Regions from separate parts of the Peribacillus sp. NPDC006672 genome, predicted to be linked through region 1. Evidence: predicted binding sites of a transcription regulator. Region 1 holds the regulator's gene; the other holds the start of a gene.
What was found. Region 1 encodes LexA, which represses DNA repair genes until DNA is damaged. Its sites were predicted from a motif close to CGAACATATGTTCG; they were not measured.
Positions count from the first base shown of each region.

Region 2: a site for LexA is predicted at 1,297-1,310, ahead of ACQKKK_RS15435 (YolD-like family protein). Genes of this name have one in related genera too.

Region 1 is NZ_JBNNOR010000017.1:3,897-7,104, reverse strand. Features, by position in the region: gene ACQKKK_RS21535 (hypothetical protein) at 1-6, opposite strand, end outside; gene ACQKKK_RS21530 (glycoside hydrolase family 73 protein) at 338-619, shown strand; gene ACQKKK_RS21525 (LysM peptidoglycan-binding domain-containing protein) at 632-925, shown strand; gene lexA (transcriptional repressor LexA) at 1,173-1,796, opposite strand; gene yneA (cell division suppressor protein YneA) at 1,952-2,263, shown strand; gene ACQKKK_RS21510 (YneB family resolvase-like protein) at 2,283-2,939, shown strand; gene ACQKKK_RS21505 (DUF896 domain-containing protein) at 3,005-3,208, shown strand, end outside.
Region 2 is NZ_JBNNOR010000008.1:253,240-256,447, forward strand. Features, by position in the region: gene ACQKKK_RS15430 (hypothetical protein) at 1-491, opposite strand, end outside; gene ACQKKK_RS15435 (YolD-like family protein) at 1,343-1,630, shown strand; one part of gene ACQKKK_RS15440 (IS3 family transposase) at 1,826-2,213, shown strand; one part of gene ACQKKK_RS15440 (IS3 family transposase) at 2,213-3,156, shown strand.

The sequences.
Region 1 (3,208 bases):
GTCCATAATGTCACCACCTTAGAAGTTTTCAAAATTAATTTTTACCATTTACAAAGGATTTATACCATATTAATTAATGCAATATAAACGATTGATCAGAGAAAGTTGATACAACAAGTTTCGAAGATTTTCAGAGTTCAATGTGAAGCCGCTCAATGTATGCTTTCTTTTTTTGATCATAGTGAAAACAATTAACCAAATATCAGTACCTTTTTTGCTGGACATGCTGTCACCCTTTTCATGGTTTAGAATACGATATGAAGGAAGATACCCAGTTAAGAAAGTGAGTCCTAATATTGGAGAGGTTCTAATGAGCAAGGAAACGTTTATTTAGGAAATTGCTCCATATGCCCAGAAAATTCAAAAGGAATTTAAAATTTTGTCTTCTGTGGTCATTGCACAGGCTTGTTTGGAGAGTGGATATGGGACAAGCTTATTAGCAAATCAAGGAAAGAATATATTCGGTACAAAAGGTGACTTTAAGGGCGAGTCAGTCATTATACAAACAATGGAATATGTCAACGGTGCACCCGTTCAAGTATGGAACAAATTCAGAAAATACCCAACATGGGAAGAAAGTCTAAGAGATCTTGCCAATCTATATGTAAAGGGAACTTAATGGAATAGAAGTTTGTATACAGCCATCATTGGAGAACAAGATTACAAAAAAGCACTCAAAGAAATATTCGATGAGGGTTACGCCTCGGATCCGAAATATATAGAAAAACTGGAGAACCTAATCGAAACAAGTGATTTAACTAAATATGATGGAAGCATCGAAGAGGTCTATCATATCGTCAAAAAAGGGGATTCCGTATCTGCGCTTGCAAAAGCATATGGTTCTACGCAAATGCAGATTCAACAGTGGAATGGATTGGTCGATCTTAACCTTATTAAAGTGAACCAAAGATTAAGAGTGAAATGAACATTAACAGGGAGCGGGATTTTATCTCGCTCTTTATTAATTTGAATTATGGTTTCATATTTTTCCTAAAGTACATATATTCAGAAAGCAATACTTTGCCTATCAACCGCCATAAATGAAAAAGGTGTTTACACGCCTATGAAAACACGCTTCTATTAAAAAAATATTTCAAACCTAGTCTTCCAAATGCATAATGAGAGAATTTCGGACATAAATTAAACAAACAAAAAAAGCGCGGTTAGCGCTTTTAATGTATTTGTCTATATAAGCCTATTACTTTTCCAAGTATCGAAACATCTCTTAAAATAATTGGTTCCATATTTGAGTTCTCAGGCTGAAGCCTTATGTAATCCGGTTCCTTAAAGAATCGTTTTACAGTGGCTTCATCATCTTCCGTCATGGCCACGACGATATCTCCATTATTTGCACTGCTTTGTTGTTTCACAATGACATAATCTCCATCATGAATTCCTGCTTCAATCATACTTTCGCCCATGATTTCTAGCATGAATACATGGTCATCATGTGGAACCATGCTTTCGGGAAGCGGAAAGTATTCTTCTATGTTCTCAATGGCCGTTATCGGCATGCCCGCAGTTACTTTTCCAAGTAATGGCACGTTCACGACACTAGCTTTGGGGATATTGTTCGCTTCCTCCAAGTTCAGTATTTCAATGGCCCTCGGCTTGGTTGGGTCACGTCTTATCAGGCCTTTACTTTCCAGGCGGGATAAATGTCCGTGTACTGTTGAACTTGATGCAAGTCCCACTGCTTCGCCAATCTCCCGGACGGAAGGTGGATACCCTTTTTGGCGGACCTCATCTTTAATGAAATCAAGGATATCTTGCTGCCGTTTTGATAGTTTAGTCATACGTGCACCTCTTCTCCAATGTTCTTTGCTCCATTATAGCATGGCCCCCAACTCTATACAAACATAAGTTCGAATTTAGTTGTTGACTGAAACAAACGTTCGTATTATAATTTTGACATAACATACGAACGAACATTCGCTTTGGAGGGATATTTATGAAAAAATTATACAAAAATTATGTTTATACTATTCTGTTAGCTGGATCAGTATTCATCTTTTCAATTTTATTCTCTTGTACATTGGACAATGATCAAAAAAAAGATTTCCTTTCTATAGAAGTAGGTAAAGGCGACACCCTATGGGGAATTGCCGAAAAATATGAAGAAGCTGATTTGACAAAAAAAGAATTCATTGGTTGGATAGAAGAGCATAATGGGGTCAGCGCGGATTCGATTAAACCTGGTCAAGTCATTGTCATACCGGTTAAAGGGGAAGAACTTGTTCAGAATTTGGCAAGTCAGCAGTAAGCAGTGAAGGTAGGGTATTATGAAGGCAATAATCTATTGTAGGGTTAGCACAGAAAAAGAGTCGCAGGAAACATCATTGGCAAGGCAGGAAGATGAATTAGTCAAATTGGCGGAAAAGTTGGATATGGAAGTTGTTTCCATAATAAAAGAGCAGGAAAGCGGTTATGAGTTAAACCGGGATGGCATTTTTGAAATGATCGAACTATTTAAGGCCAAAGAAGCCGAAGTTTTATTAATCCAGGACGAAACAAGACTGGGAAGAGGGAATGCCAAAATAGCCCTTTTCCATGTCATCCTTAAAGAAGACGTGAAAATTTATACGCTCTCACACGATGGGGAAATAGAGTTATCGGATTCGGATGCCATGGTCATCCAGATAGTCGGTATTGTAGAAGAATATCAAAGGAAATTACATAACCTAAAAATAAAACGGGGGATGAAAAGAGCCGTTGAAAAAGGCTACCGCCCTCAAAACAATCTTCAGAACCAAAGCAATTCTACTGGAAGGGAACGTATGGAGATTCCCATTGAAGAGATTATTAAACTCCGGGCCAATGGATTGACATTTGCAGAAATCGCAGCCACTTTAAGGGGCTTTGGATACAATGTATCTAAAGCTACGGTGAACAGGCGTTTTCTCGAACATCAACTGAATACACAGGAAAGTCAATCATAGAACTTGTAATTTCGCTTTTTTTTTAATACCATGACAATATCCGCAGTTTACGAAGGAGCGAAATTATGCTATCAAAAGAAAAAATAGCCCGTATTAATGAACTTTCTAAAAAGGCAAAGGCTGAAGGTTTAACGGAAGTCGAGGCGAAAGAGCAAACCCAATTAAGAAGTGAGTATTTGGAAACATTCAGACGGTCCATGTCCGATACGTTGGAGCACGTGAAAGTCGTTGATCCAGAAGGTAATGACGTCACTCCTCAAAAGATAAAG
Region 2 (3,208 bases), on a different contig from region 1:
ATATTTGCGGATGATTTACTTACACCTAATTCTTTAAAAACTTGTTCCTGCAATTCTTTACCCTCTGGACTATCCATAATCTGATTAAATTGTTTAACTGTAGATTTTAACTGATTATATGTAGTAGAATCAAGATCAGCTTTTACCTTAACTTTATTCTTAATGGCTAATTGATTTTCATCTTCATCAAATTTTACATACTTTAAGATGTTATTAAGTTGATTAACTGAATTTGTTAATTGATTATAAACTCTAGAATCGTTAAGAACATCTTTTAATTCATCTTTGTTGACAATTTTGATTTGAATATTTTCTTCATCAAGTTCTAAATGTTCTAACACGGTATTTAGTTCTTCTTGTTCTGCTTTAGAAAGTTCCGTATTTTCTGCTGCAGTCGTGCTTAAAGGTGTTCCAAAAGCAGTAAATGTAATTAATGCGCCAGCCGTTAAAGTTGTAAATACTGAAAGTCTAATTTTCTTCAAAACTTGCATTTCTACGATTCCTCCTCAAAAATATAATTATATTTAGTTTTCATCTTACAAGATCATCCTAATCTGTGTTTTTTATTACAAGTAATATTGTAAAATACATTTATCTGGAAATGTGTACTAATTTATAAAATAATCAGAATTACCTATATAGTGGAAATGTACACATTTTCATTAAAATCCATTAATTCATTTTGTTTTCTGGATGATAGTTCTAAAGGCCTTCTGTTGACATAAAAAAATTCCCTTAATAGGGAATTAAAAAGGTAAATCATCCACAGGTTCAATCGGACGTACCTGTTTCTCCTAATGAAATATTCAGTTTTAATGTTTTAATGAAATTAGATATGTATAGAAGTAATAAAGATGTTAAATTTAAATTCTTTTACAATACTCGGATCTGCCCATTCCTCCATTAGTTTTCCCTCTGCCTATACCAAACCTTAGAGCCAAGCATAGACTAGAATATAAACTTTACTAAATAAAGATATAAGGCGACATACACCAAGAGATCACATACAACCGGTGGCGGCGGTAGCTTCGGTAGTGGACATAAATGCTTTCGTATCTTATTTAGTTTCTTTTTCAGGATTTTTTCAATTTCCATTTCCTCAAAGATATAATCGAGGGAAAGTCTGCTGAATAAGCAGGCTTTTTTTCATGGAGGTCATTTTTAGACGTAGCCATGCCGGTTCAAACTTGCAGATTTAAACCACTTTATTAGTACTACAATATACACAATTTTTTGATGCCATTTAGAAAAGCCCTTCTTCCATATTGGGGAAGGAATTTTTTTCTGTCTTTCTCGGGAACGTTTGTTTGGGTATAATAGATGTAAAGGAGGGATCTTTCTGATGAGTACAATTCGTGATAGAGGGCTCGTTAAATGGCAAGCAGCGTTAATTATGCCGGAACATAAAGCTTTAAATAAAAAAATGGGTGAGGTTGATTTCTTCCTGAATAAAAAACCTGTCCTTGTTGAATACCAGCTTGAAGAATTTGAAAACAACATTCATTATGCGATGGAATATCATTTACCGATAAGTTTTAGATTGCATAACGAGGGAAATCCGCATGATTTGCAAGGATACTGTGTACATACATCCAATCACGAAAGAGTTACGTATTCAGAAGAAAGATAGTACCTTTGAGAAAATTCAATTTGATGAGATTATCGGTGTGATCGTAGAAGATTAATATAAAAAGGCCCTTCTTTAATTGAACTATACCCCGAATAATGGACACAGTAAAAAAAGTCCCTTATTCGGGGTTTTTCTATGTCTTTTTACTAGAACCCCGTTTATAATCATTTCAGATATAGGGCGGGGGAAATCAAAATGAGTAAAATTAATTTTAATGAATTTCAAATAAAGGATTTAAAAAATAATCCACATGTGAAACAGGCTTCAGATCGTTCGATTGCTTATCATCCAGACTTTAAGGTAAAGGCTGTTGAAGAGAATCAAGCTGGTAAATCACCTACCCAAATCTTTATCGAACATGGCTTTGATTTAGATATGATTGGATCGGATAAACCAAAAGGCTGCTTAAAACGTTGGAGAAAAACGTTTGAACAATATGGGGAGGATGGCTTCTATACAGAGCGACGTGGGAAAGGAAGTACAGGAAGACCAAAATCCAAGGAGTATTCACAGGAAGATCAGTTAAAAAAGGCTGAAGCTCGTATTAAATATTTAGAGGCTGAACTTGAATTTCTAAAAAAGTTAGACGAACTCGAAAGGCAGGCTTCGAAGAGGAGAAAATGACAACGAGTGAAAAATTTACGTTAATTGACCAAATCATTCGCCAATATAATCTTACCAATATGGTCCGTTATTTTTGTGAAATGGCCGAAGTCAGTCGTAGTGGATATTATGCTTGGATACATGCTGAAAAGATTCGATTGACTCACGAGAAGAAAGATACGCAGGATTATGAACTTATTAAGGAAGTATTTGAGGCCAAGAAGAAAAAAGCAGGTGCCCTCACCATCAAAATGATTTTAGAGAATAAGTATTTTGTCACGATGAACCATAAAAAGATTCGAAGGCTCATGCATAAGTTCAATCTTAAAGCCATAATTCGTCAAGCGAAACCCTATAAGAAAATATCGAAAGCCACTCATGAGCATAAGGCCGTTACAAACCACTTAAATAGGAACTTTAACCAAGGAGAACCGAGGAAAGTTCTTCTTACAGATATTACTTACGTTTATTATGGTTCTGGACAACCAGCTTATCTTTCTTGTGTCAATGATGCGGTTACACGAGAAATCATCGCTTTTCACTTATCTAGAAGTCTCAAGATGGGGATTGTCTATCACACATTGGAGAAGCTCTCTGATTCCCTAAATGATCTGATTCATCCTGAAGCGATCATTCATTCAGACCAAGGCGTTCATTATACACACCCTGAGTTCCAGCGCCGAGTGAAAGAACTAGGGCTGAAACAATCTATGTCCCGAAAGGGAAACTGTTGGGACAATGCCCCTATGGAATCATTCTTTGGCCATTTTAAAGATGAAGTGGATTATTTGGAGTGTCAAACTTTTGATGAGTTACACCAATTAATTGAAGAATATATGGAAGATTACAATACAAATCGTTACCAATGGAGCCTAAATAGAATGACTCCCGCACAATACGGGAGTCAACTATTAGCTGCTTAATTTATAGGTCTTTTTTTATGACTGTCCATTTTAAAGGGCACAGTTCATGTTA